2 regions of the Terrisporobacter muris genome follow, and region 1 is predicted to be linked to the other one. Evidence: riboswitches for the same ligand, from Rfam matches in the RefSeq annotation. Region 1 holds a riboswitch; the other holds the start of a gene.

Region 1 (5,205 bases):
ACTTCTTGCATCATTTACTAAAAGTACTTCTGTACCTCTAGGGATATTTAGTATCTCATCAATATATTCGTGTTTTATTACTCTTTTTGATACTATGTAGTTTATATTTTCGTCAATAATACAATTACAAATATCCTTAACTTCCTCGCTAGAGAAAATTAATAAATCACATTCCAAGTATTTTTCTTTATAATTAATCAAATTTAAGCACTCTATATAAAACTCTTTTGCAAATATTGTTTCTAATTGTTGTTTTATGCTTTGTCCAGTATCTTCACTCATTGATATTATGGAAATTTTTTTCATAATGTCCCCCAAATTTTGTTGTAAGTTATTATTTATCTAAGTATATCATTTTTAACTTTTATGACAAATATGAAATTTTAAGTAAAAAATTCGCTTCGCCTGAGCGACGTGTCGGCGAAACACTTCATATCGCCAACGGCTTCGCCCGTTGCTCAAGTAACAAAGTTGGAAATTATACGTTATCCACAGAACAGATAACAGATAATTTCCTTACAATTAAAAAGAGGTTATCTAAAACCTAGATAACTCCTTACATATTTATTAAACTCTAACTATATAATTTTCTTTTCTTTCCTTAGCTTCAGGATACTCACAATCTCTATATCCCAAGATACAATGACCTATTCCCACATAGTCACCTTCAACTCCCCACTTCTTAAGCAATTCCTGACCTCTTTCACTTGCAAATACTTCCTTTGCTCTATGAACCCAACACGAATCAACTCCTACTGAATGAGCTGCATTCATAAGATTCCCCATAACAAGAGATCCATCTTCCACATATGTAGGTCTGCATCCTCTATCAGCAAGTACAACTACAACAGTTGGCGCTCCATAGAAAGGGTCTGAATCTGTTCCCATAACATCAGCATTCATCTTAGATAATTCTTTTATTGTTTCTTCATCTTGCACAACTACCATAATCGGAGATTGCATTCCCATTCCTGTTGGTGCATAAGATCCAGCTTCTAATATTAGGTTCAGCTGCTCATCACTTATTTGTTCTTTTTTATACTTTCTTATACTTCTTCTTTCTTTTAATGTTTTCAATGTTTCATTCATAATTTTTTCCCCTTTCATAATAAACTTCATTTTATAAATAATATTAGCTCATTAAATATATTTTTACATCAAAACTTTACCAAGCGGCCACATAACCATCACATCTTTTTTCTGTAGCGCAAACATAGGATCCAGATTCAGCATTTTTTAATATAATTTGACCTTTACCCATATTTGTAAAATCATCCATAACTGTAATCTCGTGACCCTTTTGTCTAAGGCCTTCTACAATTTCTTCATTTATATCACTTTCTACTTGAATTTCCTTACCTTTAATCCACTGCCAACGAGGTGCATCCAAAGCTTCTTGAGGATTCATATTAAAATCAATCAAGTTAGTAAGTACTTGTAGTTGACCCTGTGGTTGCATAAAAGCTCCCATAACTCCAAAAGCTCCCACTGCTTCATTATTTTTACACAAAAATCCCGGAATAATGGTATGATACGGCTTCTTAAAAGGCTTCACTACATTTACATGATTTTTATCTAAGCTAAAGTTATTTCCCCTATTATGAAGAGCTATACCTGTACCTGGAACCACTAGCCCTGAACCAAATTCCGTATAATTACTTTGTATGTATGAAACCATATTTCCTTCTTTGTCACCACTACATAAATACACTGTTCCCGGTGAATATGGATCTCCACAAACAGGTTCAATTGCTTTTGAACTTATCAGTTTTCTTCTTTCCTTTGCATATTCTTCATTTAATAATGCTTCTACCTTAACTTTCATTTCCTTTATATCTGTTACATAGGACTTACTATCAGCAAAGGCAAGTTTTAAACTTTCTATGATTTTGTGATAATTGTCCAAGTTTTCTCTGTTATTATCCAAGTCAAAACCTTTCAATATATTAAGAGCCATAAGCACTGTTATTCCATGACCATTTGGTGGTATTTCAAAAACATTATATCCTTTATATTCTGTACTAATTGGTTCCACCCACTGAGGATAAAACTTCTCTAAATCGCTTTTTCTAATAAAACCATTATATCTTCTAGAGAACTCATCTATTTTGTCAGCCAAGCTTCCTCTATAGAAACTTTCACTATTGGTTCTTCCTATTTCTTCAAGAGTTGCTGCCATTTCTTCACACTTAAAAATCTCTCCAGCCCTTGGCGCTCTTCCTTTTTTTCCAAAGGTGTCAAACCAGTACTTATACTCTTCTCCCACTAAGTTCTCTTCGTACTCATCATAAGCTGTCTGCCATAATTTAGATACGGTTTTTCCCACAGCATATCCATCTCTTGCATAATTTATGGCAGGTTTTAAACATTCCAGCAAGCTTAACTTGCCATATTTTCTATTAAGCTCTGCCCATGCAGCAGGTATTCCTGGAACTGTTACAGCTCCAAATCCATACTTAGGCATGGCAGTCATCCCTTCATATTCTTTCAGTTTCATTCTCTCTGGCGCAAATCCACTGGAGTTTAACCCATAAAGCTTCTTCTCCTTCTCAATCCACACCAATGCATAAGCATCTCCACCTATTCCACATCCTGTTGGCTCAACTACTGTAAGGCAAGCTGCTGTTGCTATGGCTGCATCTACTGAATTTCCACCTTTTTTCAAAATATCTAAACCTGCCCCAGCTGCAATTGGTGTTGATGTTGCCACTGCTCCATTTTTTCCATAAACAACATTTCTTATGGAATTGTATTTATTCTTACTTGAAGTAAAGTTCATATCCTTCCTCCCCCAGATATAATATTTTCACTTTAACTATAAAATCTCTATTATTAACTAAAAAATCTTTCTTATCTTAATTCCATTAACTGAAGTATTTATTCTCCTAATTACATATATAGTATATTTTATATCATCTGACAATCAAACTATCCGAATCTATACTTAAATTCATAGTTGACAATCTTTTGTAATCAACTATAATGAAGTTGAAAGTAAATAATTGCTAGGGGTGCCTTAATTGGCTGAGAGGTTTTACCGACCCTTGTACCTGATCTGGATAATACCAGCGTAGGAAAGCTTCATCCACTTTATTTCCCATAAAAATTCTAGGGTTTTAAATTCGATTATGCATGCTATACCTACGGGTATAGCATTTTTTATTTACATTTATAAAATAAAAAATATCAATGAGTATATAATACGTAAAAAGTATATTTTGAGCAAGGTCGTTGCCTGAAATTTCATAGCGCCCACACAGTGGTTTAAAGTGGTAACGAAGGCATCTCGTTTGAGTAACGGATTTATCCGAAGTGGTAACGATGATATATCGTTGACGATATGCTTCTCAATTTTGGCGATATGAAGTGTTTCGCCGACACGTCGCTCAGGCGAAGCGAATTTTATATTTAGGGTATTTAAATAAAAAGGAGAGATAATAATGGTTATAGCAGACGTGGCAGTAATGCCTCTTAGACCTTATACAGGTGAAGATGAAATGTACAAAGTAGTAGATGCTTGCATCGAAAAAGTAAAAGAAAGTGGACTTAAGTACGAAATTGGTGCTATGAGTACTACATTTGAAGGGGAATTTGAAGAAGTATTTGATTTAATAAAAGTAATGCACAAAATACCTTTTCAACTAGGATGCGAAAGAGTAATAACAGTTGCTAGGGTTGACGAAAAAGCTGGAGGCTTAACAATTGAAGACAAACTTAGAAATCACAGATAAAATTAAAAATTATATTTATCCACTTGTAACATTTATAAGTATTATTTTAATATGGCAGTTTATTGTTGTAAGCAACCATATCCCCAAATATATAATGCCTGCACCAAGTGAGATAATAAAGGTTTTTAGCTCAGACTTTACCAATTTACAAATGCACTCTTTAATCACTTTAAAAGAGTCTGTTTTAGGATTTGTATTTTCCATATTGTTAGCATTATTAATAGGAACTATTATGGACTTTGTTCCATTTATAAAAAAATGTTTCTATCCCATAATGTTAGTATCTCAAATGATACCAACAATAACCATAGCTCCACTACTTATAATATGGTTTGGATTTGATTCACTACCAAAAATAATCATGGTAATGACTACTTGTTTCTTCCCCATATTAATAAATTTTGTGGATGGCATGGAAAACATAGATAAAGACTATATAAATTTATTCAAAACTATGGAGTCTAGTAAATTAAGCACTTTTATCCATCTAAAACTTCCCATGTCTTTGGAAAGTTTATTTACAGGATTAAAAATTTCTGCCACTTACGCATTTGTTGCAGCAACTGTTGCTGAATGGTTAGGTGGAAGCGTTGGACTTGGTGTTTATATGGTAAGAGCGAAAAGTTCTTATGCCCTAGATAAGGTATTTGCATCAACAATATTAGTAATAATATTTAGTTTAATATTTGTAATGATTATAAATATTTTAAAGAAAATAATATTAAAACATAAGTACAAAGGAGAGTAAGATGAAATTAAAAAAAAGCATATCATTAATGACATCAGCACTACTTACTATAGGTTTAGTGACTGGTTGCTCAAACAAAGGTACTGAAAAACAAGAAGGAAGTTCAGATTTAGAAAAAGTTACTGTCGTTCTAGATTGGACTCCAAATACTAACCATACAGGATTATACGTTGCCCTTGATAAAGGATACTATAAAGAACAAGGTTTAGATGTTGAAATAATTCAACCAGCTGATGGTAGTGCTACTACTATAGTTGCTACTGGTAAGGCTGATTTCGGTGTAAGTTATCAAGAAGATGTTACTTACGCGAAAACTAGTGAAGATCCACTTCCAATAAAAGCTATAGCAACAATTATCCAACATAATACTTCTGGGTTTGCTTCTCCAGCAAGTAAAAATATAAAAACTGTAAAAGATTTTGAAAACAAAACTTATGGTGGATGGGGATCAGAGTCAGAAAAAGCCACTTTAAATGCAATTATGACTAACAACAATGCTGATTTTAGCAAAATTAAAATAGTAGATATAGGAGAAGATGACTTCTTCACAGCTACTAAAGGTGACATAGATATAGCCAATATTTTCGAAGGTTGGACAGGTGTGGAAGCAAAACTTCGTGGCGAAGATATTAACTTTATAGCTACTAAAGATTTAGACAAGAGATTAGACTACTACACTCCTCTTTTAGTAACTAACGATAAAATAATAAATGATAATCCAGAGCT
Region 2 (5,205 bases), on a different contig from region 1:
GTAGTAAGCCCCATTACTAGAATAAATACAAAGGATAATACTCCTGCCATAATTCACTATGAAATGGTGAAGGGGGATAAAATCAAAATTCAATATGCACCAAAAGGCTTTGGAAGTGAAAATATGAGTCAGCTAAAAATGTTAAAGCCTTCTGATGGAATTGATGGTGTGAAAAAATTTATAGTGAAGGCTGTAAGTGAAGCAGGACCTAATCCATGTCCTCCAATAGTTGTGGGAGTAGGTATTGGTGGAACAGTAGATAAATGTGCCCAAATTGCTAAGAAAGCTCTATTTAGAAATATTGGTCAGCATAATGAAGATGATACAATAGCGGATTTAGAAAGAGAAATGATTGAAAAAATCAATGATTTAGGAATAGGACCTCAAGGTCTTGGAGGAAATACCACAGCACTTTCAGTGAATATTGAAACTTTCCCAACACATATAGCAGGACTTCCTGTTGTGGTTAATATAAATTGTCATGCTGCTAGACATAAGCAAGTGATTATATAGGAGGGGAATATGATAGAGATAAAAGCACCTTTTAAAAATGAAGATATAGAAAAGTTAGTTTGCGGAGATATAGTAAAACTTAGCGGTGTAATTTATACGGGTAGAGACGCAGCTCATAAAAGAATGATAAATGCAATAAATAACAGAGAAGAATTACCTTTTGATGTGAATGGAGCAGGAATTTATTATGTAGGCCCATCACCTAGAAAAGAGGGTCAAATAATTGGTTCAGCAGGACCAACAACAAGTTATAGAATGGATGACTTAACAGTACCTTTATTAGATAGGGGACTAAAAGTTATGATAGGTAAAGGGAAAAGAAGTGAAGAAGTAATAAACTCTATGATAAAAAATAAAGCTGTATATTTGGCGGCCATTGGAGGCGCTGGAGCATATATTTCTAATGCTATTAAAAAATGTGAAATAATAGCTTATGATGACTTAGGACCAGAGGCAGTAAGAAGACTAGAAGTAAAAGATTTACAATTAATTGTAGCCATAGATTGTTATGGTAACAATATATATGAAAAAGGAAGAGCAATGTTTGCAAAAACATCGGAATAAATCAGAACTAATAAAGGAGAACTAGAATGGGAAACAAAAATTTTGCACAGTTAGCATTAGAAATGCATGAAAATCATGGAGGAAAGGTAAGCATACAAAGTAAAGTAGAAGTAAAATGCAAAGATGATTTATCTATTGCATATACTCCAGGTGTTGCAGAACCTTGTTTAAAAATAAAAGAAAATCCAGAAGAGGTTTATAAATATACTTGTAAAAGTAATATGGTGGCAGTAGTTAGTGATGGAACAGCAGTTTTAGGACTTGGTAATATAGGTGCTGCTGCTTCAATTCCTGTTATGGAAGGTAAATCAATATTATTTAAAGAATTTGGAGAAGTAGATGCTTTTCCTATTTGTATAAATACTATGGATATTGATGATATTGTAAAAACTGTTAAATTACTGGAACCAGTTTTTGGAGGAATTAATTTAGAAGATATAAACTCTCCTAGATGTATAGAAATAGAAAATAGATTAAAAGAAGAATTAGATATTCCAGTGTTCCACGATGATCAACATGGTACAGCAATAATTGTTTCTGCTGGAATTTTAAATGCAGCAAAATTAGCAGGAAAGAAAATAGAAGATTTAGAAATTGTTATAAATGGAGCAGGTTCTGCAGGAATGGCAATTGCTAAAATGTTAATTAATTTAAATGTAAAAAATGTAGTTTTATGTGATATAAATGGTGCGATTCATGAAAATTCTAAAGATATTAATTGGGCACAAAAAGAAATGCTAAAAGTAACTAATAAAAACAATGAAGTAGGAACTTTGGTAGATATTATTAAAAATAAGGATGTATTTATAGGTGTTTCTGCACCAAAAATGGTTACAAAAGAAATGGTAGCAACTATGTCAGATAAAGCAATAGTATTTGCTATGGCAAATCCAACTCCAGAAATATTCCCAGACGAAGCTAAAGCAGGTGGAGCATTTATAGTAGGTACTGGTCGTTCAGATTTCCCTAATCAAGTTAACAATGTTCTTGCTTTCCCCGGAATTTTTAGAGGAGCTTTAGATGTTAGAGCAAGAGAAATAAATGAAGAAATGAAAGTTGCAGCAGCTTATGCCATAGCAAATGTAGTTAGTGAAGATGAATTGACTCCAGATTACGTACTTCCAGACGCTTTCAATAAAAATGTAGTAAAGAATGTGGCAAAAGCAGTAAGAGAAGCTGCTATAAAAACTGGTGTGGCAAGGATAGAAAAATAAATTAATATAAAAATAAAAATATTTTGATTTGAAAAAAATAAATTTAAGTACTACAATTAAAATAAATTCAAAAGTTTTACCTAGGGGTGCCCTAAAAGGCTGAGAGATGGAAACATTAACCCTTATACCTGATCTGGATAATACCAGCGTAGGAAAGAGTAGAGTGTTATATAATGAAATATGTGAACTTTTACATATGATATGTGATTACTACAAGCTTTACCTACGGGTAAGGCTTTTTTATATTGAAGGAAATTATATGTTATCTGCTCTGTAGATAACATATAATTTCCAACTTTGTGACTTGAACAACGAGCGAAGCCGTTGGCGATATGAGCGAAGCGAATTTTTTATTGAAATAAAAAGTGAGGAGGTGTAACGATGAAGATAAATGGAAAGGTAGTAGAATTCCAAAATAATAAAACTGTATTAGATTTATTAAATGATTACGACTTAAACAAAGATAGGGTTGTAGTAGAGATAAATTTAGAAATATTAGAAAATGAGCAGTATGAAACTTATATATTAAAGGAACATGATGCAATAGAAATTATTAGCTTTATTGGTGGTGGTTGATTTGAAAATATTTGTTAATGAAATAGAAAAAGAAGTTGAAGATAATATAAGTGTTTTTAAAGCTAAGAATATTTTCAATAAATGCAGTGATGTTGTAGTCTTGAATGGTTTTCCTATTAAAGAAGATGAAATATTAAAAGAAAATGATAGAGTAACTTTAATAGAAAAAGGGAAGAAACCATCTATGAATGAACTAGAAAACCTTATGATTGCAAGGCATACACCGAAAGTGCATGAAAAGTTAAAAGAAGGAAAGATAGCTATTTTAGGTCTAGGAGGACTTGGATCGAATATAGCCATTTCGTTGGCTAGAATAGGTGTAGGTAAGTTAATTCTAGTTGATTATGATGTTGTAGAGCCTTCCAATCTAAATAGACAGCAATATTTTATTGATGATATTGGAAAGTACAAAACAGAGGCCATGAAAGAACATTTAGATAAAATTAATCCTTTCATAGATGTTGAAATACATAATGCTTATATTACTAGAGAAAATATTAATTTTTTACATGAAGTAGATATAATACTTGAAGCTTTTGATGATCCAAATTGTAAAGCTGAAATAAGTAATTTTGTTTTACTTCATATGAGAGATAAATATTTAATAGCATCTTCTGGTATGGCAGGATATTACGATTCAAATATTATTATAACTAAGAAAATAAGAGATAAGTTTTATATATGTGGTGATTTTGTACATGAAGCAAAAGAAGGTGAGGGGTTAATGGCGCCTCGTGTGGCTATTTGTGCAAATCACATGGCAAATTTGGCAAGTAAAATACTTATAGATTATATCTAGGGGGATAAATTAATGGATAAATTAATATTAGGTGGGCACGAATTCAATAGCAGACTTTTAATTGGGACAGGAAAATACGGATCTAATGAAATACTTCCAAAAGTAATAGAAGAAAGTGGTAGTGAAATAATAACTATGGCACTAAGAAGAGTTGATTTAGACAACAGCAATGAAAATATTCTTACATATATACCAAAAGAGATGACAATTCTTCCAAACACATCAGGTGCAACAACGGCTGAAGAAGCAGTAAGAATAGCAAGAATATCTCGTAGAATGGGATGTGGAGATTTTATAAAAATAGAGGTAATATCAGATACTAGATATTTATTACCTGACAATGAAGAAACAATAAAAGCTACTAAAATCTTAGCAGATGAAGGATTTGTAGTACTTCCATATATGAGCCCTGATTTATATGCAGGAAGAAGATTAATAGAGGTAGGAGCAGCAGCAGTTATGCCACTTGGCGCACCAATTGGTTCTAATAGAGGGCTTAAAATGAAAGAAATGATAAAAATAATGATAGAAGAATTGGATATTCCTATTATTGTTGATGCAGGAATAGGTAAGCCTTCTCAAGCTATGGAAGCTATGGAAATGGGAGCGGCAGCAGTTTTAGTAAATACAGCAATATCATCAGCAGGTGACCCTGTAGCTATGGGAAAAGCTTTTAAAATGGCAGTAGAAGGTGGACGTGCAGCATTTCTTGCAAAAACTGGAGCTGTATCAGAATTTGCGAATGCATCATCTCCTCTTACTGGTTTTTTAGGGAACTTATAGGAGGGATATAAAATGAGTTTTTATGAGGTAATTGAAAAATATAGATATTTTGACTTTGATAGATATTTTGAGAAGGTAAGCGATAGAGATGTACTTAGAAGCTTATCAAAGGATAAGTTAAATCACGAAGATATACTTAATTTACTTTCGCCAATAGCAAGAAAACATTTAGAATCTATGGCCCAAAAAGCTAGTAAATTAGCATTACAATACTGTGGAAAAACTGCTACTTTATATACTCCTATTTATATTGCAAATTATTGTGAAAATCACTGTGTTTACTGTGGTTATAATTGTCATAGTGGAATAAAAAGAAAAAAATTATCTTTAGAAGAAGTAGAAAAAGAAGGGGAAGCAGTTTCGGCTAAGGGCTTTAAACATATTATTGTTTTAACTGGAGAAAGTGAAACAATGTCGAGTATTGAATATATAGGTGATGCAGTGGAGATTTTATCAAAAAAATTTCCATCAATAGCAATAGAAGTTTATCCTATGGATGTGGAAGGATATACCCACTTAGTTTATAAGGGTGCAGATTCACTAACTATATATCAAGAAACTTATGATGAGGAAGTTTATAAAAAAGTACATATAAAAGGACCTAAGGCCGATTATAGATTCAGGCTAGATGCACCAGAAAGAGGAGCTATCGCAGGAATGAGATCTTTATCAATAGGTGCATTACTTGGTCTTAGTGACTTTAGAAGAGATGCGTTTTTCTCAATTCTACATGGGGAGTATTTGAAAACAAAATAT

Evidence for each region. A riboswitch is a leader RNA that binds a small molecule or an ion and turns the genes downstream of it on or off. The one in region 1 is predicted to bind thiamine pyrophosphate.
Region 2: it holds a riboswitch for thiamine pyrophosphate, as region 1 does, so the genes downstream of both, thiS (sulfur carrier protein ThiS) here and NSA58_RS00060 (MTH1187 family thiamine-binding protein) in region 1, are expected to answer to the same signal.

The regions. Positions count from the first base shown of each region.
Region 1 covers NZ_JANKBY010000001.1:7,732-12,936, reverse strand. Annotated here, with positions in the region: gene NSA58_RS00075 (sigma-54 interaction domain-containing protein) at 1-306, opposite strand, end outside; gene NSA58_RS00070 (nitroreductase) at 568-1,089, opposite strand; gene ggt (gamma-glutamyltransferase) at 1,166-2,779, opposite strand; TPP riboswitch at 2,998-3,094, shown strand; gene NSA58_RS00060 (MTH1187 family thiamine-binding protein) at 3,441-3,731, shown strand; gene NSA58_RS00055 (ABC transporter permease) at 3,703-4,479, shown strand; gene NSA58_RS00050 (ABC transporter substrate-binding protein) at 4,481-5,205, shown strand, end outside.
Region 2 covers NZ_JANKBY010000081.1:2,288-7,492, reverse strand. Annotated here, with positions in the region: gene NSA58_RS08460 (fumarate hydratase) at 1-513, shown strand, start outside; gene NSA58_RS08455 (Fe-S-containing hydro-lyase) at 523-1,077, shown strand; gene NSA58_RS08450 (NAD(P)-dependent malic enzyme) at 1,104-2,291, shown strand; TPP riboswitch at 2,364-2,464, shown strand; gene thiS (sulfur carrier protein ThiS) at 2,673-2,867, shown strand; gene thiF (sulfur carrier protein ThiS adenylyltransferase ThiF) at 2,860-3,666, shown strand; gene NSA58_RS08435 (thiazole synthase) at 3,679-4,449, shown strand; gene thiH (2-iminoacetate synthase ThiH) at 4,462-5,205, shown strand, end outside.